Regions from separate parts of the Lysinibacillus sp. FSL P4-0201 genome, predicted to be linked through region 1. Evidence: riboswitches for the same ligand, from Rfam matches in the RefSeq annotation. Region 1 holds a riboswitch; the other holds the start of a gene.
What was found. A riboswitch is a leader RNA that binds a small molecule or an ion and turns the genes downstream of it on or off. The one in region 1 is predicted to bind cyclic di-GMP.
Positions count from the first base shown of each region.

Region 2: linked by a shared signal. The riboswitch ahead of MKY76_RS20370 (HAMP domain-containing methyl-accepting chemotaxis protein) and the one ahead of MKY76_RS14655 (amidase) in region 1 are both predicted to bind cyclic di-GMP.

Region 1 covers NZ_CP151995.1:2,905,201-2,920,992, forward strand. Annotated here, with positions in the region: gene MKY76_RS14620 (Cj0069 family protein) at 1-748, shown strand, start outside; gene MKY76_RS14625 (LysE family transporter) at 779-1,411, opposite strand; gene MKY76_RS14630 (hypothetical protein) at 1,514-2,242, opposite strand; gene MKY76_RS14635 (methyl-accepting chemotaxis protein) at 2,348-4,060, opposite strand; gene MKY76_RS14640 (hypothetical protein) at 4,263-4,469, shown strand; gene MKY76_RS14645 (saccharopine dehydrogenase family protein) at 4,919-6,148, shown strand; gene nspC (carboxynorspermidine decarboxylase) at 6,145-7,284, shown strand; gene MKY76_RS14655 (amidase) at 7,330-8,211, opposite strand; cyclic di-GMP riboswitch class I at 8,255-8,346, opposite strand; gene MKY76_RS14660 (CheW domain-containing protein) at 8,484-8,972, opposite strand; gene MKY76_RS14665 (M20/M25/M40 family metallo-hydrolase) at 8,996-10,111, opposite strand; gene MKY76_RS14670 (hypothetical protein) at 10,246-11,199, opposite strand; gene MKY76_RS14675 (acyl-CoA carboxylase subunit beta) at 11,306-12,853, opposite strand; gene mce (methylmalonyl-CoA epimerase) at 12,859-13,272, opposite strand; gene prli42 (stressosome-associated protein Prli42) at 13,398-13,493, shown strand; gene MKY76_RS14690 (aromatic acid exporter family protein) at 13,516-14,526, opposite strand; gene MKY76_RS14695 (BrxA/BrxB family bacilliredoxin) at 14,679-15,119, opposite strand; gene meaB (methylmalonyl Co-A mutase-associated GTPase MeaB) at 15,281-15,792, opposite strand, start outside.
Region 2 covers NZ_CP151995.1:4,023,719-4,039,510, reverse strand. Annotated here, with positions in the region: gene MKY76_RS20420 (bile acid:sodium symporter family protein) at 1-219, shown strand, start outside; gene MKY76_RS20415 (tRNA-dihydrouridine synthase) at 527-1,495, shown strand; gene MKY76_RS20410 (RNA polymerase sigma factor) at 1,760-2,254, shown strand; gene MKY76_RS20405 (zf-HC2 domain-containing protein) at 2,241-2,900, shown strand; gene MKY76_RS20400 (general stress protein) at 3,126-3,446, opposite strand; gene MKY76_RS20395 (trypsin-like peptidase domain-containing protein) at 3,738-5,075, shown strand; gene MKY76_RS20390 (MFS transporter) at 5,378-6,574, shown strand; gene MKY76_RS20385 (alpha/beta-type small acid-soluble spore protein) at 6,645-6,848, opposite strand; gene MKY76_RS20380 (DUF1456 family protein) at 7,034-7,528, shown strand; gene MKY76_RS20375 (hypothetical protein) at 7,670-7,864, shown strand; cyclic di-GMP riboswitch class I at 8,068-8,153, shown strand; gene MKY76_RS20370 (HAMP domain-containing methyl-accepting chemotaxis protein) at 8,259-10,010, shown strand; gene MKY76_RS20365 (SDR family oxidoreductase) at 10,000-10,752, shown strand; gene MKY76_RS20360 (sodium:solute symporter family protein) at 10,774-12,264, shown strand; gene MKY76_RS20355 (hypothetical protein) at 12,402-13,076, shown strand; gene MKY76_RS20350 (HAMP domain-containing methyl-accepting chemotaxis protein) at 13,133-14,827, opposite strand; gene MKY76_RS20345 (M23 family metallopeptidase) at 15,090-15,792, opposite strand, start outside.

The DNA of each region.
Region 1 (15,792 bases):
CTATGGTTCAAAAGACGTATTATCAAAACTGACGACAACAAATTTAGTACCTGATGATACATTTGCCTACTACACAATCGAAGCATTCAAAAAACAATTCCCTACTTCCTTAGCCTTAACAGAGCGTGTTTTGAAGCAAAATCGTGGTTCAACTGGAGAAGGTATTTGGCGTGTAAAATTGGTGGAACCGCTAGCAGAGGGTATCACTGAAGTGCCACTTGATGCACAAATCAAATGTACTGAAGCAAAAGACAATCATGTAGAATATTGGCAGCTTGGCGACTTTATGACATTTTGTGAGCAGTATATTACAGGGACGAATGGTATGTTAATCGATATGCGCTTTCTTCCAAGGATTACAGAAGGCGAAATCCGCTTATTCATGTTGCGCGATCATCCTGTACACGTCGTACATAAAAAACCAGCTGCTACCGAGGATGCCTTTAGTGCAACTCTATTCTCTGGCGCTCAATATCGCTATGACAAACCTGAAGACTGGCAAGAGCTGGTACAAAACTTTTTAAAGCAGCTCCCTCAAGTAACAAACCTACTAGGCAATTATGATTTACCGCTAATCTGGACAGCCGACTTTATGCTAGATACCAATGAAGTCGGAGAAGATTGCTATATTTTAGGTGAGATGAATTGTTCTTGTGTTGGCTTTACTTCAGAACTAGCATTAGCACATGAAGTAGCAGAAGAAATTTTAGCTTGTTTAAAAGAGCATACTGAGGCTATTGCGCAATAAAAAAAGTGCGATCTTTAGAGATCGCACTTTTCATATATAAATCTTAATTCCTTGTATAAATTCATAGATAAAATAACAAGCAAAACCAATCAATAAGAATCCTGCGACAATGGTAAATGTCCGAATCATCTTCCGATTCATAGCTTTACGAGTAACCGAGACAATGGTCAGCAAACCGATATCGTGGAGTAAAATTCCACTTAAAACACCAGCAGCAATAATTAAAAAGCTCGTTGACTCCCCTTGTCCATAAGATTTTGCTAGCACCACACCAAATACGTTGACCCAAAAAACAAGATTACCAGGCGAAATGGCCACTAGTAAGCCGTTAAAATAAGAGGCAAAAAACGATTTGGTTACTTTTTCTCCTGCCAATGTAATATCATGGTCAGCGTTCTTGATAGAATCATAGCCTAACAAGAATAAAAAGCCCGCTCCAATAATCCACATAGGTAGTTGAATTAAAGGCATAGCCAAGATGGAAGCTAGTCCCATATACAAAGCAAAAACCAATACAATATCAATGGTCATGCCACCAAGTCCAACTGCCCAGCCGTGCATAAAACCATTTTTGAGTCCTTGCTTTGTCATTTCTACTGTAATAGCTCCTACAGGCATGGCAATGGCAAGTCCTACCAATACATACGCTACATATAAACTCAAAAAAACACTTCTTTCATGTCATCGATAAGCTTCATACGTCCGTTTATGGTTTCACTATAGCATAATTATACTTGGAAGGAAATAATTATTAATAGATACCTGTTAGAGCATTTGCTTTTTCCATTGCGCTAACAAATCTTTTGACTTCTCCAAATCCAATTTCAATGTGACCTGCTTAGCTGTACAACGTTTTTTAGCTTTCTCCCATGCTTCTTCCAAGGCAGGTAAATAGCTTAAATTTTTTGTCGCTGCTACTAGCTGGAAAAATATATTACCTTGAATATAGTGCCAACGAGGATTCATTCCATCTAGGAGTATTGCTTCTTCAATCAGTCTTAATGCCAAATAAGGGCTACCTTCGTGACGATTTAAAAACTGTGCAAATGCTCCCCAATACAATGCCTTATTAGGCTGCAATTTGATTGCCTCCGCATACTGTACTGATGCCTTATCCTGTTCTTTTGCAAGGACATAATATTCTGCCATTGTATAGTAGGCGTTCGCCTGCGCTTCTATAGGTCCTGCTAATAATTCATCGACCACTTTACCAAATTGCTCATCATCCTGACTACCTATATAAGCTGCGAGAACATCTCGTTCTGGATACGAACCATCTGTACGTTCCACACTTTGCTTTGCTTTGTCATCAGTAGGCTGAGGCATATTTGCATACCCATTTGCCTCTAGCATTGCCACATGCTGCTGAATGACTTGATAAACCTCTTCTGCGATCGCTGTATCATTGCCCAATATTTCTTTAGCTAGTTGATAACTTTCCTTTACTTGACCACTCAAAAATAAGTCATTAACTTGTTGAACTTGCTCGTTCATTTGTTTTACCACCATTAAAATCCTCACCTTCGCAAAAGAAAAATCTTATTGCTAGTTTACCATTTAAGTAGTATAAGCAAAAGCCAACATGTCCTAATCTTTCTATTATTCTTTTAATTTAAACGCCTTTACATGCTGTTCGAGTGTGTGTGCCATGTGATTTGTTTCATTAGAGCCATGTGCCACCTCATCAATGCTTGCAGTTGTTTGCTGTGCTGCGACAGTAATCATATTCATCGTTTCTTCTATATCACGAATAGATTCTGTTAATTGTTGAATCATCTGCACAATACGTGTAGATTTTTCGTTTTCAGCGGTCATAGCATTAGAAATGGTAATCATTTCTTCTACTGTTGCAGCCACTGCTGTAGAAATATTTCCTAAAGATTGTGCGGTTAGACGTACTGTCTCTGTTCCTTTTTCAATATATTGCGTATTATCATTCGTAGATGACATGACCTGCTGCACATGCTTCATTATATCCTGAATAAGCTGTTCAACTTGCAATACCTCTTGATTAGATTGCTCAGCAAGCTTCCGTACTTCCTCAGCAACAATAGCAAAGCCTTTGCCATGCTCCCCTGCTCTAGCCGCTTCAATGGAAGCATTCAGTGCTAGCAAATTTGTTTGTGATGCGATGTTTGCAATAGACGTTGTAATCGTTTGAATTTTGGTTGCAGATGTAACCAAGTTTTCTACTGTTTGTTGTACCTCACCCGATCCGCTGTGGATTAATGCCATATCATTGCTTATATCTTTTGCTAGTCGCTCACCCTCTGTTGCTAATTCCATCGTTTGTCTAGCATTATCAGCACTGTTATTGGTATTGCTTTGAATCATTTGAAGGTCCTGCGCTAAAGAAGTAAGAACATCTGTCGCATTTTCAGCATGGTGCATCCCTGCCGTCACGGCACTTGTTACCTCTTCGATATTATTAGCGACACCTTGAATGGTATTGCTCATATCGTTCAGGGTGGAAGCGGTTTCATCTGCGTTATTCGTTAAAGTGTTAGAAGTGGAACGCATCGTCATAATCATATTTTGTAAATTAGCTGTCATTCGATTTAATGTATTCGCTAAATCCGCTACTTCATCTTTACTGTTAATTTTTGTTTCAGGTACAGCTAAATTACCATTGGCAATTTCTTTCGCCTGCTGAATCAGCACACTAATCGGTCTTACTTTACGACGAATTAAAAAGCCTGTAATGATGGAAGCAATTAGCATAGGGAAAATACTAATTAAAATCCCATTTCGTACAACATCCCATGTTCGCTCCTTCACGATATTAGCATCAAAGTCGATGACACTAATGGCAATAATTTCTTTACTGGAATCATGGTCTTTAAAAATAGGGGCATAGCCAGATAAACGGTCCATTCCTGCATAGGTATAAGGCTGTGAGTATGTTGGATGCTTATGCGTAAGCAACATATCAATAGCTTCTTTATCTAAATAAAATTGATCACCAGGGGCATAACCTTTTTCAGCCAAATGATCATCAAGCGCTAATAATGTGCCATCCAACGATAAAATATATTGTGTTTGGAAAATATCTTTATGACCTGTTGTCCAGTTCAAATCGTTCCCAATGCTTTCCTGTACAGCCTTGTCGCCTTGAATGGCCTTGTCCAATTGTTGCGGATTGATCAAACCTGTCGTAATATTGGCACAGCCATAGGCCTCAACACCAGCAGCATCATAAAGTTTATTGTAAGCAGTTATGTATGTAGCGAACGAAGTAATCCCTAGCATCACCACTAAAATACCAGCGATAATCGTCCCAAGTTGAAAAGTTAATGAATTGCGTAATTTCACGATCCATCCTCTCCCCTTTCTTGTAATAATCTATGAATATTCCTTTTGTGTTTCATCATACTACAAAAAGATGTATTAAAAAAGCATCTTTAATTATTCTAGTAAGATAAAAACATTGGAAAAAGTTCTGAATTGTGCGATAATTGAAGTTAATTATCTTAAATCCTGAGCATTACCAATTCATCTAATAGGAGGGCTTGCTATGAATAAACGCTTTCATCTAGTATCGATTGTTACAGGCAACTTGTTAACAATAGGGGCCATTTTTATTTATGCCATGCAAAGTCAAGTGGGAGTAGCCCTCAGTACGTATGCTCTTGTGATGGGTTTTTTTAGTACTTTGCTTGTGGTTTTCTTCTATATATGGGGGGAAGAAAAACAACAAGTATCCAATCGTTTTCTGAAATAATATGCATCATTTTCCAGTACACAGATACCTGTAGCACGTTTAATGTGGTTCCTTCCCTTTCTATATGTAGAGGGATTTTTTTATGTAAAGTTAGTAGAAATGATTTAGTAGTTGGTATCAAATCGTCAATCGGTAGAGATACTATGTCAAAACATTCATTTAGAAAAATATTTACTTGATGTCGTAGTATCTTGGATGAATTGTGATATAACTTCACCAATTATTTAGGTCTATACAACAGCAATTTTCCTCTATTTTTACTAAAATGGCGTTGTAGATTTATTCATGATTCCCTTCTTTTCCGAGGCATTCCCCTCCTTATACGTCTAATTGTTGTAGAAAAATAAAATTTTTTGTAGAAAATTTTAAAACAATGATTGAGTAGTATATCAATTTTCTGTATAATCAGCTTGTTTGACAATACTTTATATGAACTTGGGGGTAGACAATTGGGTAAAGCATTGATTATCGGAGCTGGCGGAGTTGCCAGTGTTGTGGTACACAAGTGTGTTCAAAATTCGGACGTATTTGAGGAAATTTGTATCGCAAGTAGAACTGTTTCAAAATGTGACGCTCTAAAAGAAAAACTAGATGGCGGAAAAACAAAAATTCATACTGCACAGGTAGACGCAGACAATACAGAAGAGGTTATTGAGCTTATTAAAGCTTTCGGACCAGATGTAGTGATTAACGTGGCTCTACCTTATCAGGACTTAACGATTATGGATGCTTGCTTAGCGACAGGTGTGCACTATGTGGATACTGCAAACTACGAGCCACCTGAAACGGCAAAATTTGAATATAAATGGCAATGGGCTTATAAAGAGAAGTTTGAAAAAGCTGGCTTAACTGCATTACTTGGAAGCGGTTTTGACCCAGGTGTAACAGGCGTTTTCACAGCTCATGCACAAAAACATGAATTTGATGAAATCCACTATATCGATATCGTGGATGCCAATGCGGGAGATCATGGATATCATTTCGCAACAAACTTCAACCCAGAAATTAACATTCGTGAAATTACAGCGAATGGTCGTTACTGGAAAGAAGGCGAGTGGATTGAAACTGCACCACTTGAGAAAAAAGAAGTGTATAACCTACCTGAAATCGGACCAAAAGATATTTACCTTCTATACCATGAAGAGCTTGAATCCCTTGCAAAAAATATCAAAGGTTTAAAACAAATCCGCTTCTGGATGACGTTCTCTGAAAAATACTTAACACACTTAAAAGTGTTAGAAAACGTAGGTATGACATCAATTGAGCCAATCGAATTCGAAGGGCAAATGATTCAACCAATCCATTTCCTTAAAGCGGTATTACCAGATCCAGCTTCACTTGGACCACGTACAAAAGGTAAAACAAACATCGGTTGTATCATTCGCGGTCTAAAAGATGGCAAAGAAAAAACGTACTATGTGTACAACGTATGTGACCACGAAGAGTGCTACAACGAGGTTGGTTCACAAGCGATTTCTTACACAACTGGCGTACCAGCTATGATCGGTGCAATGCTTGTGATGAACGGTGAATGGCGTAAACCAGGTGTATGGAATGTGGAAGATTTCAATCCAGATCCATTCATGGATGCACTAAATAAATGGGGTCTACCGTGGCAAGAAAGCCATAACCCAGAATTATTAGACCTTGATTTAGATGCAAAGGAATTAAGCCGATGAAACCAATTGATTTTTCAAAAGTTCCATCCCCTTCTTATGTAGTGGATGAGCGATTATTAACAAAGAATCTTGAGCTTTTAAAATCAATTCAAGATCGAACAGGCTGCCGCATTTTATTAGCCCTTAAAGGCTTCTCTATGCATTCAACATTCCCACTAGTAGGGGAATATTTAGCGGGCATTACATCTAGCTCACTGCATGAGGCACGTCTTGGCTATGAAAAAATGGGCAAAGAAGTTCACGTTTATGCACCTGCTTATATTGAGCATGAAATGGACGAGCTTCTAGGCTATGTGGACCACATCGTATTTAACTCATTTAACCAATGGGCTCAGTTCAAGGATAAAGTTAAATCTGCTGGTAAAACAATTGAATGTGGTATTCGTGTGAATCCTGAATACTCTGAAATTGAAACAGCTCTTTATGATCCTTGTTACACAAACTCTCGCCTTGGTACAACATTGGCTAACTTTGATAAATCACAGCTTGATGGTATCGATGGCTTACACTTCCATGCGATGTGTGAACAAAATTCTGATACATTAGAGCGTATTATTGAAGTAGTTGAGGAAAAATTTGGTGATGTTTTACACCAAATGAAATGGTTAAACTTCGGTGGCGGTCACCATATTACACGTGATGATTATGATGTAGAAAAACTTGTGAACATCATTAATTATATTCAAGAAAAGTATAACCTGCTTGTTTATCTTGAGCCAGGTGAAGCAGTAGCCCTTAATACAGGCTATTTAGTAGCAACGGTGCTAGATATTCAAGAAAATGGAATGGATCTTGCTATTTTAGATACATCAGCAACATGTCACATGCCTGATGTACTTGAAATGCCTTACCGTCCAATGATTATTGGTTCTGGACAAGCAAATGAATTAGCACACACATATCGCTTAGGCGGACTAACATGTCTAGCTGGTGATGTGATTGGCGATTATTCGTTTGAACAGCCATTAAAACCAGGTGATCGTCTTGTATTCACAGATATGGCTCATTATTCAATGGTGAAAAACCATATGTTTAACGGTGTCAACTTACCATCTATCGTTTCTTATAATGATGAAGAAGGTATTAAAGTCATTCGTGAATTTAAATTCGAGGACTACAGTGGTCGACTGTCCTAATACCAATAGAAAAGCCCTTCCAGTTTAACACTGGAAGGACTTTTTTTATGGACGCATGGTCATCCAATTCTCCACATAATGAATGGCTACTCCATGAAAAGCATCGTTATTTGAAAAATGTTGCTGAACAAGTATAAGCTGTTCATTCATAAAGGCTTCTCCATTATCATAAAAAGTAATATTTTCCCCTTCCTCTGAAGCGCCTGTTTCTACACCAATTACAATTGATTTATTCACAGTGGAAGCATAAGCGATTTCATGTTCTACAATAGAGATAATATCTTTTGCAGCATCACGATAGGCCATGATCGTCACACTATCCACATGGTCAATGACCCAATCAGCTAATAACCCTTTTCCAAATTGGTTATTATACTGAACTTCATCAAACCAAAATGGCATATCTACTTCTAAAGTAAGTTGTAACTGACTTGCTTTCTCACTTGCTTTCATTATTAGTGTTTGATAGGATTCTATCGTTTGTGCTTGATGTAAGCTCCATTCACTATTTAAATAAGGTTCTACATCAAGATGAACCCCAGAAAATTGCTCAGATTCAGTTGAATTCTCATTATATGTATGTAACCAATTAAACAATTCGTCTTGGCTTCGACTACCCTCAGCTGAAACCCAGCTTGCAGCACCATCCAATGCATAAATGCGAATACCTCTGTGAGAAGCGTTACTAATAAAATGCTTATAGTCATTGCTCGCTATGCCTTGATCGATTTGCAGATAAACTTTATTGACATCGTTATGTTCTAAAAATAATAATATTTTTTCTTGGTCATCAATGATGAGGGATGTATCCCACAGCCAAGTAGCCTTTTCCTGTATAGACATGGCATCAACCTTTCCACTTGATAAAGCTAATGAACTAATCATGATGACGATTAGTGCGGTCCATACTTTTAATTGTCTCTTCATACGAACTAACTCCATTCTACTCGCCACGGCTCCTAGAACAGAACCTGGCAACCTGACAATCTTGCACTGAAATTATAGTGTTTAGACTCATGGCTTTGCGTCCCTCCCTTTCGGTGAAGTTTGCCTTTTTCAGTTTTTTCTTAATCATTATCATACGCGGTTAGTAATTGTTTGTCTGTAGGTATAATGCATAATTGTCACATGTATGATCAGGTAAAAACGACAAAATACAGGTTAAATTTACTATTCAAACATAAAAAAACGTAGAGTACTTAAGCCTCTACGTTTTCCTTTTCATTTTCAAGCATTTTGTGTAAATAATCGATAATTTCTCGAATGCCCTCTAATGAATTAACCAGTATTTTTGGATCAACATATGTTATCATTCGATTTTCAAGATTAGCTACCGCAGTAAAATAGCGTGTTTTACTATAATTGACTAGACCCAATTGCTGAAGTACTGATTCATCGAAATCAAGAATTTCACGTGCTTCTGTAACAAGTAATCCATAATTAACAACATCTGTATTCAACACAATGATACGAGCAGTTGCTGTATTCGATGAACGATTGTACAGTATGCGTTCAAAATCAAGAACAGGTACAAGCTCACCGCGAATTCTTGTAAAGCCTAGAAGATAGTTAGGTAAATGAGGAATAGGTGTTACTTGCTCTAATTTTTCAATTGAAATCGCTTGCTCCACAGGTACAGCATACTCCTCTGTCCCACAAGCAAAAACGACTGCTTTGACACTTTCCATAGGGTCACATCCTTATTCGACTGTTAGTTTTTCGCCGATTCTTTGACGATTTCTACTAGTAAATCTGCTAATTTTTCAAGTTCTTCTACTGGTATTTTTTCATTTGTTGTATGGATATCCTCGTATCCAACAGATAAATTAACTGTAGGAATACCAAAGCCTGCGATGACGTTTGCATCTGAGCCTCCACCAGAAATGCCTAGTGTCGGTGTACGATCAATATTGCGTGCAGCAGCCATAGCTACCTGAACTACTTTATCAGATTCCGTTACACGGAAGCCTGGATACATTAGCTTCACTTCTACCTCTGCACGTGCGCCTAAAGAAGCAGCTACTTGTTCAAACGTATCTTGCATATGCTTTGTTTGCGCATCCAATTTAGCTTTGTCTATAGAGCGTGCTTCTGCAAGGATTGTCACTTCGTCACAAACAATATTCGTCGCTTGTCCACCTTCAAAACGCCCAATATTCGCTGTTGTTTCTTCATCTAAACGACCTAGTTTCATTTGAGCAATGCATTTTGATGCGACTGTTATGGCAGAAATGCCCTTTTCAGGAGCAACCCCTGCATGTGCCGTTTTTCCAATAATCTTTGTGAAAATTTTCGCTTGGAATGGTGCTGCTGTCACGATACCACCAACTTTGCCATCGCTATCAACCGCAAATCCATATTTTGCTTTAATGTTAGCTGGATCTAACTCTTTAGCGCCAACAAGGCCACTTTCTTCACCAGCCGTAATAATAAATTCAATATCGCCATGTGCAATATTTTGCTCTTTCAAACGTTTGACCATCTCAAATAGAGCAGCTAGTCCTGCTTTATCATCGGCACCTAAAATCGTCGTACCATCTGATACGATATAGCCATCTTCACGTAAAGACGGTTTGATGCCTTTTCCTGGAACGACAGTATCCATATGAGAAGTGAAATAGATTGGCTCTACATCCAATGTGCCTTTTAATGTGGCAATAATATTACCTGCCCCATGTCCATTACGCGTATGTGCATCGTCTTGAATCACTGAAAATCCAAGTGCAGTTAACTTATCTACAAGAATTGGTGCTATTAGTTGTTCATGTTTTGTTTCCGAATCAATTTGTACGAGCTCAAAAAACTCTTCTACTAAACGACTTGTCATGTTGTAAAACTCCCTTAGTTTACGTGTATTTCCACGTTATAGTATATGTATCATTTTAGCACAACGTCAGAAGAGTTGAAATCATTGAACAATACTACCAAAATAAAAAGTCTGAGAAAAATCTCAGACTTTCCCTAGTCATTGAAAATAAGCTCTTTTTCTTTTTCTAATGATTGTAGGTAGTTGACAGCTTTATTATGTTTATCCTGTAAGCGCCAAATCGTATTATGTACATCATCTTGAACACGCGAGACCTGTTCCCTTGCTGTCGAGATTTTAGAATGAACAGACCATGCTGAAAAAATATCATCAAAAAAGTAATCAGCAAACTTAACAAACCCATCTGTTTCAATATGCAGCGATTTCGTAGACATTTCATGAACATCTAATAATTCATTATGAAACCGTTGTAACGCAATTTGAGCACTATGTAAATAGTTTTCAGACTGATCGAGTGCATCATGCTTTAAGTGCGTAGCAATCAGCCCACCGCCAAAAAATGTATCCCATGTGGAATATCCATTGGCCGAATGTAATGAAGCTGCTGCTTGCCCTAGCCTTGTAAGAGCTACTTCTCCCGCTTCCTCCGCCTCTTTAATTTCTCTAATGAGCTGCTTTGTTAGCATTTCCTCATGTGCTAAATGCTCTAGCCTTTCTGCTTGGGCAGCATCATGAATCTGTAAATATTTCTTCTTTTTAAGGTAGACCTGTTGAAGTGATTGCTGTAGCGCATTTTCATCAATCTGGGCAAGCTGATTCATCACTTGCACGTTGTCCTCTGCTAAATCATTTTGCATTTTCTTTGCTTCATTCAGCTTTAATTCAAGTACTGCCGCCTTATCAATTTTTTCTGCCCTCAGTTCATCTTGCTGCCCTGTCCACGTACGAATCATATTCATAAACGAGAAACCATCCAATTTATCAAGTTTGGATCGAATTTGGTGGAGTGCTGCTGTATGAGTGTCTATTTCCTGTTGTGTATGTTTAATTTGCCCATCAATTAACTGATTTTGTTCGTTTAATCTAGATGCTTTTCTAAGTTGTGCATGAATCTTTTCTTGCTCTGTTTGTAATTGCTGCCATTCCATTCATCTCAACTCCTCATATCTATCAGTACGGATGACATACAAAAATGTTTCACTTTTTGGCAATGAAAAACCTAGCAACTTTTGAGCTGCTAGGCTTGTATGACTATTATAGAGGAATATTACCGTGCTTTTTCTCTGGACGTGTTTCATGTTTGTTTGACAGCATATCAAGTCCTTGAATCAGCTTGATACGTGTATCTCGTGGATCGATTACGTCGTCTACCATACCGCGAGATGCTGCAACATATGGGTTAGCAAATTTCTCTTTATATTCTTCGATTTTTGCTGCACGAGTTGCTTCTGGGTCATCTGATTTTGCAATTTCACGGGCAAAAATGATGTTAGCTGCGCCAGCAGCACCCATAACAGCAATTTCAGCATTTGGCCATGCAAATACAAGGTCAGCACCAATTGATTTAGAGTTTAAGGCAACGTAAGCGCCTCCATAAGCTTTACGTAAAATCACTGTAATTTTTGGAACAGTCGCTTCTGAGTAAGCATAAAGAATTTTCGCACCATGACGAATAATACCACCATGTTCTTGTTTAACACCTGGGAAGAAGCCAGAAACGTCTTCAAATGTGATGATTGGGATATTGTATGCATCACAAGTACGAATGAAACGAGCAGCTTTATCAGAAGAATCGATATCTAAGCCACCAGCAAGAACTTTTGGTTGGTTACAAACAAGTCCAACTGATTCGCCAGCAATACGTGCAAAACCGACTACTACGTTTTTAGCAAACTCTGCATGTACTTCCATGAACGAACCTTCATCCACTACTTGCTCAACAACTTTACGTACATCATATGGACGTGTTGTTTCGATTGGTACTGTATCTACGATTTCTGGACGGTAGTCATCCCCTTCAGGTCTAGCTTGACGAGGTGCCTTTTCTTTATTGTTTTGTGGTAAGTAGCTTAATAGTTTTTTAATTTCATCAATCGCTGCCTCTTCAGAAGGAGCACGGAAATGAGCATTCCCACTGACCGCATTATTTACTTTCGAACCACCTAAATCTTCAGCAGAAATTTTCTCTCCTGTTACCGTTTCGATTACTTTAGGTCCTGTAATGAACATTTGAGATGTCTTATCCACCATTAGAATAAAGTCAGTAATAGCTGGAGAATAAACAGCTCCACCAGCACAAGGTCCCATAATCACAGAGATTTGTGGAATCACACCAGAATAAATGGCATTTCGGTAGAAGATATGACCATAGCCATCTAATGAAAGAACACCCTCTTGAATACGTGCACCGCCTGAGTCATTGATGCCGATAAATGGTGTACCATTTTTAGCAGCTAGATCCATCACTGTTGCCATTTTTTTCGCATGCATTTCACCAAGCGCCCCACCAAACACTGTGAAATCTTGAGAGAATAAGTATACTGGACGTCCGTTAATTTTACCGAATCCAGTTACGACACCATCACCAGGTCCCTCCATTTTTTCCATGCCGAAGTCTACTGTACGATGTGTAATAAATGGGTTGATTTCGAAAAATGTACCTTCGTCTAGCAACAAGTCTATACGCTCACGAGCAGTAAGTTTCCCCTTCTCATGCTGCTTATCGATGCGATCATAGCCACCACCAAGTTCAATTACCGTTTTACGGTCATACAAGTCATTGATTTTGTCGAACATATCCATACTAATCACTTATCCCCTTTTCCACTTTTATCACATAATTCATATAACACCCCAAATGAGGATTTAGGATGCATAAACGCAACCTCTGCCCCTCCAGCACCTGGCCCTGGCTCTTCGGATAAGAGACGTACACCTTTTTCACGAAGCTCTGCCATTCGTTCACGAATTCCCGTCACACCAAACGCAACATGATGAATTCCTTCTCCACGTTTTTCAATAAAACCATGGATGGCACTTTTATCACTCATTGGTTCTAATAGCTCGATTTTCACGTTCCCTGCATCGATAAATGCCACACGAACCTGTTGAGATTCTACTTCTTCCACTTTCATCAACTTTAAGCCCAAAGTTTCTGTATAATATGTAATGCGTTCATCAAGATCGCGCACTGCAATCCCAATATGGTCTACTTTCTCCATGGTGACATCTCCTTCTGTTATGGTACATACTCTATTTTACAGACTTTTTTGTCAAAACTCTACTACTTGAGAAATTTTTCAGATTTGCTAAACTATTTATAAGAAAAGAAGGAGCGAACGAGCATATGAGTAATAAAAAATTTCAAAAAGTCGTTATTTATAGTATGATCGCAATTATGCTAATCTCATCTCTAGCATTCGGATTATCTATGATAATTTAAGGCAAAGCACGAGGCGTCCACACTACTGTGGGCGCTCTTTTTTAGCCTTTAACCCTTTAAATGACTGCTTTATTTCTAAATACCTGTCCATTTCCTCTATAAACTGATAGAGGGCTGCCTGAGCGATAAATTGCTCGTGGCTTTGTGGTAAAGGAAGCTGAGAAAAATCGCGCTTAACATGTTCGAGTTTTTCGCGATACTGACTAGCCGTATTCCCCGAATGAACATGCTCACCTAGGTCTTGTAAAAAATCTGCCACAATTTCAGCCTCTTGTACTATAACAGGTAATGTCGTCACTTTGGGTAGCACTCTTTCGATAATTTCTAGCTGCTGCTCTCGCATATCGAAATATACATAGTAATCATTTTTACGTCTTGTAAAATGGTTTTGAACATCTTTAAACGCTAATGATTTTGCCTCTTCTAGTGCTTTGATTGCATCGATAATTTCTTGGCCGTTCCACAACGTATCTCCTTGCCGTAAATAGCTGGCAATTTCTAAAAAAATCTTACTATATAGCTCCTCTATTTTGACTCTGTAGTAATTTAATTCCTTTTGAATGTCTGGCATATACATATTAATGGCAATCCCTGTTCCATAACCGATAGCCATCAACGCTAATTCATTATAAACAAGTGTTAATGAATAACCTTCAGCAGCGTAAATATGCATAATAATCACGACACTGGAGATAAATCCATCCGCAACCTTTAAAGATACAATAGTAGGAATAAAGAGTATAAGCATGCCTGCTAGTGTAAGTGGATGATAAGCAAATAACTCAAAGCTTACAAAGGCAAAAAGCATTGCTACAATACTTGCAACCAATCGTGTATAGGCTGCATAAATGGATTTCTTTTTTGTTGGCTGCACACATAATATGGTTAGAATACCAGCAGATGCATATGAGGCTAAATCAAAATACTGTGCAATGGCAATAGCGATGGCCGCACCAATTGCTGTTTTTAAAGTTCGATAGCCGATTGAAAACTTCTTCAGGCCGACTGCCTCCCATCCTTTAGTACTCTTCACTCATTCAGCTAATTATTTAGCCAATATTACAAAAATTTTAATAATAATGAAACTACCTATACATGAGGATCAGTAGGAAGCCTACATAGATAGCATGATCTATGAGGCTTTTCTACTTGATTGAAAATGATTTTTCTTATGCAAGAATAGACTTAAAGCTCGTCACAATATTCTTCAAAGTTTGCTTGTAAATTTGTCACAACTGACATTGGGTCATGCCCTTCAATTTCATAGCGTCCCACTTCTGCGACAACTTGTCCGTCTTTTAATAGAACGAATGATGGTGATGAAGGTAGATGATCTTCTCCAAAATGGTAACGCGCTGCTGCAGTTGCCTCTTTATCTTGCCCTGCAAACACTGTTACTAAATGGTCTGGACGTTTATCATAATGAACGCATTGTGCTGCTGCTGGACGAGCGATACCACCCGCACAACCACACACTGAGTTCACCATTACTAATGTTGTACCTGGACGAGCAAACGCCTCTTCTACAGCTTCTGGTGTTGTTAATTGTTCATAACCAGCTGCCTCAATTTCAGCACGTGCTGTTTTTAAAATTTCCTGCATAAATAAATCGTAATCCATATTCATATAGCGATAGCTCCTTTCAAGTTCGCGCCAATTTAGTTATATTTCAGATAGTAGATTTTTGACGCTTATCCATCTCTTATCATAGCAGTTTGCAAGCAATTTGTGCACCTACTTGCTCAACACATTTCAGTTGAAATTACTACGATTTCAATAAGACTCGTTTACTTGTCTTCCTGCTCCTCGCTAAATAAACGATCCACACCTTGTGTAACTGTCAACTGTCCACTTAAAATTTGACGTTCAAGCTGTTGTACTTGTGCTTTACGTTGCGGGTTTCCATAAAAGATATCTATTAAATGATCGGTAATCATCGATTGGAACCATTCTTTTGTTTGTTGCTGGCGTCGGGTAGCCCAATAGTGATTTGCTTCTACGATTTGCTTGAATTCCCCAATTGTTTCCCAAACCTTATCAAGTCCTCGATTTTCTAGTGAACTAACAGGCATGGCAGTTGACATCCAACCAGGTGTAGCAGGCTGTAAAAAGTGCAAAATTTGTTTGTACTCTGCAACCGTTTTTTTAGCTAGACGTACATTATCACCATCCGCCTTATGCACGACAATTGCATCTGCTAATTCCATAATGCCTTTTTTCATGCCCTGCAATTCATCCCCCGCTCCTGTTAAAACAAGAAGCAGGAAGAAGTCAACCATGCCACGGACATAGGTTTCAC
Region 2 (15,792 bases), 1.1 Mb from region 1:
GCTATTTCAATTGAAGTTGGAATGCAGAACTCTGGTCTGGGTGTAGCGTTAGCCACTGCCCACTTCGGTCCCTTAGCGGCCCTACCTAGTGTACTTGGGGCTGTTTGGCATAATATTTCTGGTCCGATTCTCGCTACCTATTGGTCGAAAAAACCAGAGAAACCAGAGGTACAGTATAATAAACAGATGCAAGAAGATAACGGCAGAACTCAAATATAGAAAGTAAATATTTGAGTTCCACCCGATAGTATTGCAGTCATATTATCTATTTTGTTTAAATCCACCTCACAAATGGATCCATTCGAAAAAATATAGAAATGAAAATTAGGTATAATAAAAGTAGATGAGGTAGAAATAATCTATACCATCTACTTTTTTGTTTGTTAAAATACCATTTAGGACTGATTTTCGTTAAAATAAACATTGTTGATTTTTACATTAGCTCTTGATAAATAATGCTTCTACCTCTATTAGGTAATGAGGTAAATATATCAATATGTCCATAGTGAGAGGATTTGGAATTAACATGATAGATAATTTTTGGCGCGATTTACCACGGCCTTTTTTTGTGCTTGCACCGATGGAAGATGTAACGGATGTTGTTTTTCGTCACGTTGTAAGTGAAGCAGGTCGACCAGATGTGTTTTTTACTGAGTTTACAAATTCGGATAGCTACTGTCATCCAGAGGGAAAGAAAAGTGTGCACGGTCGTTTGCTCTTTACAGAAGATGAGCAGCCAATGGTGGCACATATTTGGGGAGATAATCCCGAATATTTCCGTGAAATGAGTATTGGGATGGCAGAGCTAGGTTTTAAAGGCATTGATATTAACATGGGCTGCCCTGTACCGAATGTAGCATCAAGAGGGAAGGGGAGTGGCCTTATTCTCCGACCAGATGTGGCCGCAGAATTAATTCAAGCAGCAAAAGCGGGCGGACTGCCTGTTAGCGTGAAAACACGGCTTGGCTACAAGGATGTAAATGAGTGGGAGGATTGGCTAACGCATATATTAAAGCAGGATATTGCGAACCTTTCGATTCATCTACGAACAAGAAAGGAAATGAGCCTAGTAGATGCGCATTGGGAGCTTATTCCGGAAATCAAAAAACTTCGTGACCGTATTGCACCTAATACGCTACTGACGATCAATGGAGATATTCCTGACCGTCAAACGGGACTCCAACTAGCTGAACAATACGGGATTGATGGCGTGATGATTGGACGAGGTATTTTTAAAAATCCTTTTGCTTTTGAAAAAGAGCCAAAAGAGCATAGCAGTAAAGAGTATCTTAATCTTTTAAGACTGCAGCTCGATCTTCAAGATCAATACGCGGAAGAACTACCACGTTCCATCACAGGACTTCATCGCTTCTTCAAAATTTATGTCAAAGGATTCAGAGGAGCTGGTGAATTAAGAAGTCAATTGATGAACACAAAATCAACGGATGAAGTGCGTGTATTACTGGACAACTTTGAATCAAACAATATTGAATGACAATGAAATGATGGAACTACCAATAAAGTCAAGTAAATAACAGTAGAAATAGGAGCAAAGATTTGAGGATGAGATTTCCCTTTCTTTGCTCCTTTCAATTTGTCGCTATTGAGGTTTTGTCAGATGCTAGGGGGCTCTTGTTTTTATGTTTGTGAAAATAACAATATTGCCCCTGAATCATTTGTAGATTGGTAATCGAAAATAACATATTTTTGTAACGTAATTAAATTCTAAGAGTTATATAAGTGAAAGGGGTGAAAATAGGTGGACTTTGAGGAAATCTATCAGGAATACTTTAAAGAAGTTTATTTATATATCCTATCATTAAGTCACGATGAGCGCATAGCCGAGGAAATAACACAAGAAGCATTTTTTAAGGCATTAAAAGCAATAAAAAAATTTGATGGTTCTAAGGATATTCGAGCATGGTTTTTTACAATTGCGAAAAATACATATTTCTCACACTACAAAAGAAAGAAACGACAAGTAGATTCAGGTGCAGTAGAAGAATCAAGTATGGAAGTGCAAATTGTAAAGCATTTGATGAATGAAGAAGATGCCTTCATGGTTCATCAGTTTCTTCACTCGATGAATGAGCCATATAAGGAGGTCTTTTCATTACGTACTTTTGGAGAATTACCTTTTGAAAAGATAGGACGTCTTTTTGGAAAAAGTGCAGGGTGGGCAAGGGTTACCTTTTACAGAGCGAGAAAACAAATTATCGAGTATATGGAGGCGATGAATTATGAAAGAGATTAAATGCACAATTATTCAAGATGTTTTACCTCTGTATGTTGATGAGGTAGTTAGTGAAGATACAAAAGAAATGGTAGACGAACATTTACAGCATTGTGAAAAATGTCAAAAAGAATATGAAACCATGAAACAGGAACTTTATATCCCGGCAGAAAATAAGGCTTTTCAATTTAAAGAGATCAGTAAAAAATGGCGTAAGAAAAAAGTGATCATTTCCATTACTTCGGTTTTCATAACGGCACTTATTTTATTAGGGACCTATTTGTCTGTTTTCTATTATGAAACGGTTATTTCTTATTCGGAAGATTTGATCAAAATCGAAAGACAAAATGATCATCAGTTGGTTTCCCGATATTATGGCAAAAGCCGTGCAGGTGTTCACGGAACGTTTCCTATGGGAATTGAAATTGATGGAGAGAAAAAGATTGTGAGTTTTATTTATTATACAAAAACAGTGGCTGATTCGCCTTCGAGAAACCTGATTGATGATGAAAAGAGGCTTGGACAAGAAGATACCTTTGTTCTACCTGAAAGTGGAAATAACGATGCGGTATATTATGTGGAATTTGATTCAGAAGAGATGGTTCCTGGAGGAAAGGATTCTTGGGATTCAGTTTTAGAACGTGCAGTATTAATTTGGGAGAAATAATCTGATGGAAATCATATTTAGTTATTCCATTATCGGGTGCTTTTCCGTAATAAGGAAAATTATCGTTCTTTATGAATAGGACCATATTGTTAAAGAAGACTCTTTAATGAAGAAGAAGAAAATTTCCTCGAGCAGATCATTGACAATAGTTGAAAGGCTATCTTGAATACAGAGACGAAGGTGTAAAAATGAAACAAACCCGGGATTGGATTCCCGGGTTTGTTTTTACTTATTGGCAACTATGACCAATTTACCTGTATCCAGTTCCTTCTCGAATTGAGCAGCTTCCGATTCACTTAATCCGACAGAAGCTAACTTGTTGCGGAGTTCATCTCCACGGGAATTCAACAGGTTCTTCATAGAAGTCAGGAACCCTTGCTCGCTAATGCCAGCTTCTTCTGTCCCGAGTGCTTCGTTAATATCATCTTCACGTTCTTCATAGTGCGCAAAGATGTAAATGTTATCTCGAAGATATCCTTGCGCTTCTAATTTCTCCACTTCTTGTTTCGCCTGTACTACGTTTTCTACTGTCAATTTGACTGTCATTATTGATCCCTCCTATATATGTTCACATTCAATCTATTCCACTATATTGAATGAATAAAACATCTTTTTTGTGTTTAATTATGTTAGAGTGGCATCAACAACTAATGGAATAATAATGAACAAATAGAAAAAACGGAAGTTGTTATTCTAAATCTTTATTCCAAAGCTACGTCCAATTCTTTATAGAGTCGGGCTTTTTTGTTTGCATCAATAGAGGATTTAGAGCAACATCAGAGAATTGTATATAAGTACCATTATATGTAATGAAGAGCTTATAGGAGTTGTATGAAGATGATTGTGACAACTAGACCGTTAAAAATTAAATACAATAAATCAGCAAATACTTTTCAGGAGTTTATGCAAATTAATCACAACAAACATTCTCTTACGAAGGAAGTTGTTTTTCTACGATATATCGGTATACCTGATTCTGTAGATTTTTATAAAGATGAGATTCTAAAAATGGAGGAGTATTTCTCCAAGCAAAGCATTTATTATTTACGACTGCATAAGCTTGAGGTCATTCGTAATAAGGAAGATGTAGATAGATTGTCGGAAAGTTGGAGAATGTGGCAGACTGCTGCTGAAAACCCGCAATTACTGTATAAGCTATCTTTGTGCAGTAAATTAGCGAGTGATCAGCTTGAATGGACAAAAAAGCTAAGCTTTAAACAGATGATTCAACTATTTAAAGAAAATCAGCCTTATCCTAATGAAACGTTGTTAAAAAATTTTGCAGTTAAATTTTTGTATTGGATGGATTATTATTTACCACAAATTTTTTCGGGGGAAAATTCAACGTCCCCCAAAATTGTTTTTATAGGTGACATTACGCAGCATGAATTACTATTTTTATATTTCTTATCGTCACTGGGGTGCGATATTTGTTACATGAATCCCAAAGGAGATATTGCCAATTTGTACCCTATAATAGAAGCGTCATCTACCATACATATGTGTCGTCATTTCTATGAAAAAGAAATAACATTGCCTATTGAAAGTACTTCAAGACAATTGAACATTTTTGCTCAAAAAACGAATGCGACAGAGGAGTGGAGCTATGAGCAATTAGCCTCCTTAGCCACATCTGTTGTGATGATTAAGACCTTCGGGGAGGATGACAAGGTTTTATGCTATGGCTCTGGTGTCATTCTCCACCAAGATGGATATATTTTAACAAACCTGCATGTTGTAGGTGGTGGAAAATATTATTCTGTGCTCTATGAAAATGATACCAACGAGTATATTACCCATCAATTTGTGAAATATCATGATATGCATGATTTGGCTATTTTGAAGGTAGACAGAATAAGCCATCCTTTACCTGTAAAAATGGATGGACAATTAGTTCGAGGGCAAAAAATTGTGGCGATTGGCAGTCCGTTAGGATTGTTTAACTCAGTTTCTGATGGGATTGTTTCGGGTTTTCGTGATATTCGGCAAATGTCTATGATTCAATTCACAGCCGCTATATCAAATGGCAGTTCAGGTGGTGCTTTATTGGATATGCATGGGCGATTGGTTGGTCTGATTACAGCAGGCTTCGATGATGGTCAAAACCTTAATTTGGCTGTACCTGCCAATCTAATTTATCAGTTTGCTCAAAACTTTATAGAAATACCGTGTTGAATTTCCACTATTCGACCATTGCTTTTTCTTCAGTAATCTTATAGAATGTAGAACGGTATAAATGAACGATATATAAATCCTTTAATACGGTCCAGAGAGGCTGAAAAGGGCTATGTGATATTTTTAAGCTAATATCTTTGCTTTGTCATGCCCTTTTGTCCTCTGTGACGGAAGGGCTTTTATTATTGTTCCGTACTCCTCTTTTAAAGGAAGTCCCGTGAGGCTTCAAAAGAGAATGGACAAGACAGCTATAATCCATTCACTAAAAGAGATCGACAACTAGAAAATGGAGGCTAAAAAGAATGGATTATCGTAAAAAAACCGTGGTTGCTTCAGTGGCGGGGCTAACGCTAGAAGGAATGGACATTATGTTTATTTCCTTTGCTATGACAATGATTATTGCAGAATTTAATATTGATCTTGCAACAGGTGGATTGATTTCATCCATCACGAATATTGGGATGCTACTGGGTGGTATTATTTTCGGAGTATTAGCAGATAAATATGGTCGAGTAAAAGTGTTTACGTATACGATTATTTTGTTTGCCATCGGAACGGCCTTAACAGGAGTAGCAACAAGTATTGAACAAGTTTATGTTTATAGATTTATCGCTGGTTTAGGTGCTGGCGGAGAATATGGTATTGGGATGGCGCTTGTGGCGGAGGCTTGGCCAAAGAATAAACAAGGCAGAGCATCCTCTTATGTCAGTGTAGGTGCACAATATGGAGTAATTTTAGCCGCTTTATTAAGTGCTATTATTTTACCAACTTTAGGGTGGCGTGCATTATTCTTTGTAGGATTACTACCAGTTATTTTCGCCTTTATCGTACGTAAAAATATTGATGAATCACCAGAATGGTTAGCAGCGCAGAAACAACAAAATAATAAGCAAGAGAACGGGAAATTAGCACAATTATTTGCTTCACCTCGTATCACCATGACAACACTCTCCCTAATTCTAATGGCTACTGTTCAAATCGCAGGCTATAATGGTCTAATGATTTGGCTACCTTCGATGTTACAGAAATCGCAAGGTTTATCGGTTTCAAGCTCAGCATTGTGGACAATTAGTACCGCAGTTGGCATGATCATTGGAATGCTGACGTTTGGCAGATTTATGGATCGTTTTGGTGCAAAGCGAACATTCGGGATATTTTTAGTAGCCTCTGCATGTGCTGTATTCTTTTACTCGTTTGCAACAGGTGCAGTAGCGATATTAGTAGGCGGTGCGGTTGTAGGATTCTTCTCTAATGGAATGTTTGCAGGGTATGGTGCATTAATTAGTAGCTTTTATCCAGTACACATTCGCAGTACAGCAACAAACACCATTTTTAACTTTGGACGAGCTATAGGTGGGTTTTCACCAATCTTTGTAGGCTTTATTTTACAAAGCTACGATATGACTGTCGTGATGATTTACTTAGCAGCACTGTATTGTATTTCCTTTATCGTTATGCTAACGCTTAAGAGCTCAGGGAAGGAATTGCAAACAGCATAATTTTATAGAGCACGAAAGAACGAATTCCAATTATGTAAATGGGATTCGTTCTTTTCTTATTAGTATTTAATTATAATAAACCTTTTGAACGTTTTTCAGCGATTTCAACAAGGCGTTTTGTAATCTCTCCTCCAACTGAACCATTTGCGCGAGAAGATGCTTCTGGCCCAAGCTGAACGCCAAACTCTTGTGCAATTTCATATTTCATTTGATTGACAGCCTCATGTACTCCAGGTACTAGAAGTTTATTTGAACTGCGGTTATTGTTAGCCATTGTTCTCACCTCCTTGACCTTAGAATGGTTGCGATTAAATTTTTCATACATTTAAAAAGTAGGAAATGCACACGCTATTTGCTAACAACAACAACTTGTGGAAAGCTAGCAATAATCAGCAAACTCTCTGTTATAATTAAGCCTGGCTCTTTACTATATAAGGTTAATTAAAGGAGGAACATATAATGACAAATAATGATATCTTAATTCGTTTACGCTATGCGTTCGATATAAAAAATGTAGATATGGTAGAAATTTTTAAACTTGGTGGCATGGATTATTCAAAGGAAGAAGTATTAAATATGCTGATTAAGATTAATGATGAGGAAGAAGCGCCAGAGGAATACATCAAATGTAATAATAAAATGTTAGAGGCATTTTTAAATGGATTAATTACTTTTAAACGTGGGCCTCAGAAACCAAGAGAAGGACAGGCTGTTGGACCTTTACCTGTGTCAGGTAAAGAAAGCCCAAATAATATGCTGCTAAAGAAAGTAAAAATTGCTTTAGCTTTAACAACTGAGGAGATGCTTGAGATTTTATATGACGGCGGCATTAAAGTTACAAAAGGTGAATTAGGTGCTATTTTAAGAAATCCAAGTCATCGTAATTATAAAGAGTGTGGCGATTCATTCGTACGAAATTTTTTAAGGGGCCTAACATATAAATATAGAGCATAATGCACAATGGATATCAATCATAAAGTGCCATTTTTTTCTTTAAAACTCGTTGACAATTTGTGACGAAAATGTGTACAATAAAATTATCACAAAATGTTCACAAAAAAGATGAAAAATGTTCACAGACAAAGGGGTGCTTGTATGATTTATTTTGACATCTTATTAGTAGCTATTGCATGTATTACAATGCCTTTTATTGTTGCAGTTATGTTAGATATTTTTTATGCGGAACGAAAAAAAGTACGCTTTTCATTACGTCGTACTTCCGTATGGTATATCGCTATGTTTGCGTTATCCTTTATACCATCCGTATTACTTGTCACACAAAACGTATAATTTATTCAAACACTTAGGGGTAAGTGAATTGAAAGTGGACAGCTACAACGCTAATTGAGGTTGTAGCTGTTTTTATTTTGTTCAATAGATGAATCATAATTAAGTAATTTATATAATTATTAATGAAGGAACAGCTAGTATAAAATATGTATGTTTTAAGTAGAGAGCATTGACTACTTTTACCTACTGTGTTAATTTTGGTAGGGAAATATAGGCAAATTTACTGAAAAGTAAAGACGCAAAGCTACAGGTCTAAGGCAATAAATGCTATGGCGGCTGAGTTGCAAAAGAGTGCTAGTTGTATCATTCTCATTCTAGTTTTTGTTCTTTTATGCCTATTTCTTTTGAAATAGGCATTTTTTTGCAAGTAAAGTTCAAAGGAGGAAAAGGGGAAATGAAGTTGTTAAAAAACACATCATTAAAAAATAAGCTTTTACTAACAGTCTCTATCGTTGTATTACTGCTTATCGCTATTATTACGACGCAAAGTATTAGTGAATTGAATAATCGGATGAATGTGGATTTGGAGCAAGAATTAAAAAGTGTTGGTTTATTAACAGCTATGAACTTAGACAGTGATGAAGTAAAAGATTTGCTGTCCGAAAAAGGGGAAACAAACGCAAAGTTTACAAAGATCCAAAAGCAACTTGATATGATTCAGGACCAGCAAGGTATTATGAGCTGGAGTTATATTTGGGATGTCAAGGATGAGGGTGGCGTCAATCCAATTGGCTATACCTCTAATCTAAATGAAGTATATGAAGCCGGTGAAATTTTTACTGATTTAGCGGATGAACATGTAGAAACAGCAAAATTAGCTATTGAAAATAATAGTACAGAGGTAACTGATATATTCGAGGATCCTTTTGGTTCTTGGAGAACGGTTTTTAGTCCTATTAAAGATGATAATGGCCAACTGATTGCCCTATTAGGGATTGATTACTCCGCTGATTATATCAATACGATTATTAAAACAAGTGTGATTAAGCAAATTGTCATTGCCATTATCGGCATTTTAATTTTATTAGTTTTAGTTTACATAATTATAGATCGACTATTAAAGCCACTGAAAAAAGTAGTGAACGTTGCCAATCAAGTGGCAAATGGTGAATTAATAGATGTGGATTTAGAGACATCGAAGGATGAAATTGGTAAATTATCTGAATCCATTCGTACAATGGTGGCTAATTTGCAACATATTATTTTAAACATACGCAATACATCCAATCACGTTTCTTCAGCAGCCAATCAATTAACGGTACATGCTGGTGAAACTTATAACAGCTCAACAAATATTGCACTAGACATGAATCAAATTACACAAAATGCTGAGGCCTCGATGACCATGACAGAGGAAACAGCTGCTGCTATGGAAGAAACTGCAACAGGTATTCAGCAAATTGCTGATTCTGCAAATGTAGCTGCGGAATCCTCTATTTCAGCATCACAGGCTTCTGAACGAGGCAATGAAGTTGTACAACAAGTTATTGCTCAAATGGAGTTAATTAATGATTCTGTTGAACAAATAGGGACAACCATTAATGGACTACATGTTAATACTAAAAAAATAAGTGAAATTGTTAGCTTAATTACTGCTATAGCTGATCAAACAAATCTATTAGCTTTAAATGCTGCGATCGAAGCGGCACGAGCAGGTGAACACGGTAAAGGCTTTGCCGTTGTTGCGGATGAAGTGAGACGCTTAGCTGAACAATCCTCTCAATCAGCAACAGAAATTTACAATTTAATTAGTTCTATTCAGTCTGATTCAAACGCTTCTATCACGGTTATGGAGAAAGGTAAAGAGGATGTTAAGGTAGGGATGGCATTTACCAATGAAGTAGGCGAAATCTTTAAAGAAATTCTTACTTCCTCAGAAGAAGTAGCTAGCCAAATACGTGAAATTTCAGCAGCCTCACAACAAATTTCTGCATCCTCAGAAGAAGTGGCGGCATCTGTTAATAATATTAAACAATCTGCAGAGCAGTCAGCAGAGTTCTCTTCAAATGTCTCGAATTCTACACAAGAGCAATTATCTACCATGCAGGAAGTAAAGGATGCCTCTTCATCACTGGGCAAAACAGCAGAAGAGCTGCAAGGTCTAGTGGCAAAATTCAAATTGGAGAATGATCATAATGGACATTAATTTTACAGGAAAAAATGTTTTAATTACAGGCTCTAGTAAAGGAATCGGTAAAGCAATTGCTTTAGGCTTTGCGCAACATGGAGCCAATATTTTAATTAATTATATTGGGGATGAGCAAGAGGCAGAAGCTGTACGTGCAGAAGCAGAAAAGTTGGGTGTGAAAGCTTTAATATTCCACGCAGATGTTTCTAACTCTCAAGAAGTACAAGCGATGCATCAATTTATGGACGAGCATCTCGGAAATCTTGATATTCTTGTAAATAACGCTGGATTTGCACAGGGTTCCAGCATTACAGATTTAACGGATGAGCAGTGGGATCGTATGATTAAAGTTCATTTATATGGCTGTTTCTATAATTGCCGTGAAGCAGCTAAAAGAATGAAGGAACGTAATACAGGAAAAATCATCAATATTTCATCTGATATTGGTAGCTTGGGTTGTGAAGAATTCACGCATTATTCAGCTGCAAAGGGTGCTATTAATGCTTTTACAAAAGCTTTAGCAAGAGAATTAGCACCTTCTATACTTGTCAATGCAGTTGCTCCTAGTGGAACATTTACGGACATTCTACAAGAGTTTGGCGATAACTATGTGGAGGAAGAATCCGCAAAATATCCATTAAAACGTTTAGCACAACCAGAAGAAATTGCGAAAAGTGTATTGTTTTTAGCCTCTAATCATGCTGACTTCTATACAGGCCAAATTTTAACGCCAAATGGTGGGGTCGTAATGAACGGTTAATGGAAAACGAAGGAGTAAATAATGTTAAATATTATTATCTTTTGCTTATACTTATTATTTATCTATTATATTGGCTATAAAGGCTATAAGCGTGTCAACACAGCCGAGGATTTAATTGTTGCTGGCTGGAGCATGCCTTTATCCGTTGTAACGGGTAGTTTAGTTGCTGCATTATTAGCAGCTCCCTTCTTTTTTGCAGCGGTAGGCTCTGGCTATACAAGTGGTGGCTTTGAAGGTTCGGCAACAATGGGTGGTTTAGGGACTTGTATGATTCTTGGAGCACTCATTTGGACAAAGCCATTACGACGTTTAAAGGGCTGGACATTAGCAGATTACTACGGTTTACGCTATGGCAGTAAAAAGCTAGGAGCCTATACAGGGGTTGTTATGGCAATTGCTTTTGGAGTTTTTAATGCAGCGGCGTTAACAGTTGGTGGAACGTATATTATTCAGCAATTGTTGCAAATTGATTTTATACCTGCGGCGCTTCTATTTGTATCGCTAACGGCTATTTATTCAGTTATTGGTGGTTTATGGGCAGTAGCCTATACTGAAATCGTACAAGGTGCGCTTGCAGTGGCAGGTATTTTGGGTATTACCATTTTTATTTTGTTTTACTATCCAGACGTTACATTTAATCCCGAGTGGTGGAATATCAGTACATTATTTGAGAAGGCAGGAGCAGAATTCTGGACTTTGTATCTTGTACTAGCACTTGGAGATATCCCTGCAGTTGACCTTGGGCAGAGGGTAGCTGCTGCAAAAAGTCCACGGGTGGCACAACGAAGCATGATTATTGCTGGTATTATTGTCATTGCAATTAGCTGGATTCCAGGGATGCTAGGGGAAGCCTTTAAGTCTATTTATCCTGAAAGCACAAACCCAGAAACATTGATGCTTACCTTTGCACAAGGTTATTTTCCTCCTTTATTAGCAGCTATTTTCTTAACAGCCATGGCAGCCATGGGGATGTCTACAGTAGCTGCATGTTATGTAGCGACTTCAGGGATTGTGACAAAGAATATTTATTTAGATTTTATTAATCACAATCCTGATCCTAAGAAGCTATTAAGATTTTCGCGATCTATTATTCTAGCTAGTGCTTTATTAGGTTTAGTGCTAGCTGTAAGCTTCCAAAAAGTAATTGATTTAGCTTATTTAGCTTGGGATATTATATTCGTAACAATATTCTGGCCAATCGTTTTAGGACCATTTTGGAAACGTGTCAGTACACCAGCAGTTTGGGCAAGTATTTCCGTTGGCTTAGTTTATTACATTGTGACATCACTAACATTCGTACCTAGTCTGACAATCCAATCAGAAGGCTTCATAGGTCTATTAAATGAATTATGGCAGGCTCCTGTATTTTCAGGTGTTGTTATAACTGGTATCACAATTGTCGTGGTGAGCATACTCGTTCCGCCATCTGAGCATGTTCTTGAGATGCATAAAATAGAAAAAGATAAAACATTAGACGACGTAAGTAGTAAAGAAGAGCTAATTGGTCGTTAAAAGCAAAAGCACGGATTCATTGTAAAGTTCAATGAATTCGTGTTTTTTATTAGAATGAAACGATAGAATCAAGAATACTATTGCTAGTACATCATCTGAATTTTTCTAGTGATTATCTTGATAAAGGCGGGAATTGGATGAAAAATATTTTCTTCATTTTATTAGGGATTGTCTATCTTTATCTAGCAAATGCCATTGAATTAGTCATTATTAAGCAACTATTTTTTTTAATCGGGCTGGCTTTAGTCGGTCTAGGGAGTATCCGTTATTTAAAAGAGCGTTATATTGCCATACAAACTTTGACAGCCATGACGGAAGCTAGTGAGGAGGAGATAATGGCTATTCCTCATACACAATGTACAGTTTCCAATGATGCTTTAAATGCTTTACTGTTAAATGAACAGACAAACATGCTTATTTTCGCCCGAAGAGAAGCTTTAGACGAAGAACTAAAAATTATAGAGGTTCCATTTAACAGAATATATGAGGTTGCCATCATGGAAGATGAAGTATTTACGGTTAGAACAAAGAATCATCTAATGAGTGGTTCCTTACTTGCTGAAGCAGATGAAATAGAAGAAGAGGAGGTAGAAGAAGATACAATTTCACAGCTATCGCTAAAGTTAGTAGTAGATCATTTATCAGAGCCTATTCAAGAATATATGTTCATGGATAATAGTGAAGATCCAATATCAAAAGAGGAGGATGACTATAAAGAAGCCATAGAGCTTTGTGAGAAATGGTTTCAAAAGATAAGTGTTATTATTAAACGTCATGAACTGGAACGAGTGCCAATAAGTCATTGGCAATAAGAGAGAAGGCTATCTCAAAATAGAAAAATTTGAGATAGCCTTTGTTGTTTAGATGATTAAATTTTAAATTGCTGTAGCTGCGTATTTAACTCTTCGGCCATTCCAGCAAGCTGATTTGCACTTCTAGCGATTTCATCCATTGTAGCGGCGGTTTCCTCAACAGTTGCTGTTGTTTGCTCAACGCCAGCAGCGGATTCCTGTGAAATGGAGGCCATATCATCAATAGAAGCATTAATGGTTTCCGAATTTTGAGCAAGCTGATTTAAATTCGTTGTAATCGTTGAAATATTAACTATCATATCCCCAACAGCATCAGAAATTTTTTCAAATGTTTCATTAGTTTCATCGAGCTGTGTGGTTCCTCTTCTTACTTCCTCATAGCCAGTCTGAAGGGCAGATGTTACATTGCCAGTTTCACCTTGAATACGCTGGACAATTGTTGCAATATCCGTGACAGAGAACTGTACTTGCTCAGCAAGCTTTCGGACTTCATCTGCCACAACAGCAAAGCCCTTGCCATGCTCACCTGCTCGTGCTGCTTCGATTGCTGCATTTAATGCAAGTAAATTTGTTTGGTTTGAAATATCATCGATAACTGACACTAGCTTGGATATTTCGGCAGACTGTTCATTTAAATTTTCTACCTTTTTCACAGAGTCTAATACAATTTCATTTATTGTAGCCATTTGTTTGGTAGATTGCACCATTAAACTTTTCCCTGAAACCGTTAATTTTTGAACATGACTAGAATGTTCGCTTAATTCAATGCCCTCTTGTGTAGTTTCATGAATGCTACGCTTAAATGCTGTCATTGTTTCTGCCAAATCACCTGTGGTAGATGCTTGTGTTTCTGTACCAGATGCCAGCTCTTGCATCGTTACTGTAATTTGCTCAGTACCTGCTTGTACCTCATTCGATGATTGAGCAAGTTCTTCACTACTAGCTGCTACTGTTTCAGAAACCGAGTAGATAGACTGGATCGTTTGTTTTAATTTTTCGTTCATGTCATTGGCTGCTACCATTAATGTTCCAATTTCATCTCGGGCTTTTACAGGCAGAGGCTCTAGTTGCAAATTTCCATCTGCTAATTCTTTCATCCGGTCGGCTACTACTGTAACAGGTTTAGAGATGGTACTGGCTGTGATAAAGGCAATTAGAATACCAGCTATAGTTAGAATCAAGCTAAAGGCGATACCAATTGTTCGATTCTCAGAGCTAGTTGATACAACATCATTACCGACATCTGTAATGGCTTTAGCTCGTTCATCTGCCAGTTTTTCGTAACCATATCGCACTTTCGTTACGAGTTCATGTGTATCCATTAAATTTTCTAAAGCTAATTCTTTATTGCCCTTTTGGTAGATATCAAATACCTCTGTATTGACAAGGGTACTCCAATCACGAGCGATTACTACAAGTTGATCGCGTTCATCTGATTTTTCATATTTGTCTAGAATAGCATTATTTTCCTCAGCCATTTTGCGATACTCATCAAATGATTCTTTGTATTTTTCGTCGCCTGTCAACACATAATTTAACGCTGCAGATAGACGGACACTCATAGAGAGTGCTAAATTTTTACTTGCATTTAAAACAACTAAATCTTCTTTCACTAAATCTTTTGCCTGTTTTTCCATATTTGTATTGGAATTGTAAGTGTAGGTTGTAAAGCTAACTACTAAAACTAACAAAAGAATAAATGCACTTAAAATTCGTGTTTTAAGTGTTTTAAACTTGATAATGCCTTTCATTTTCCCATCCCTTTACTATCTCATTGAGAAATTTTTTCAACACAAGTATTATTTTATAACTAATTATGTGTATTAATAAGCCTTTCGATAGAAATATTTAAAAATAGTTTTTTAGTACAATGATATAATTATTTTCCTTTTCTTAATAGTTAAATATATATAGATGTCTAACAACTAATTTATATGTTTATGTAGAATTTCCTATATAGAAAGAAAATACACCTGAAGCAAAATGCTTCAAGTGCCATAAGTAAAGGATTCTCTATTGTTTTTGATTTTTCGCCTGGCGTTCCCACTGTAGAAGGGAAGGATAAGGGTCAAAAGCCCATTCAGTTTTTCCATTAAATTTATAAATACCATAATGGAGATGTGGAGGGAATTTGCCCGATGTACCTTCTTTCCCATATCCAGAGCTTCCAACATAGCCAAGAACAGTACCAGGTTTAACAATTGTACCTACTTCAATTTCCTTATGATAGCTACCGAGGTGGGCATAATAGTGGTAGGAATTATGATTGTCGCGAATACCAATACGCCAGCCACCAAATTGATTCCATCCTTTTACCTCCACTATTCCATAAGAGGTAGATAATACAGGCGTTCCATAGCTGGCAAAAATATCAGTTCCCTCATGAATACGGCGTCCACCCCAACCACGATTGGCGCCCCAAGTGCCCCTGTAACTGTAATCAGAGCGGATATTTAGCGGGAAGGTATGTGCATCAAGTTCTATAGTTTTAAAATGTCTGTACAATGTGGAGATGGTAAATATTTGATTGACTGCTTCTTCGCTTCCGTAATATTCCCATAATGCTAATTTAAAATCCTCATCTGTTGTTCCAAATTTCCCTAAATAACTAGCCATCGAAAAAATGACATCCTCATCATCCTTTGGACTAGCGATTCCATCATGATTACCGTCAAGGCCCATTCCTCCGAAATAGCTAATTGTCTCAGGAGAAGTG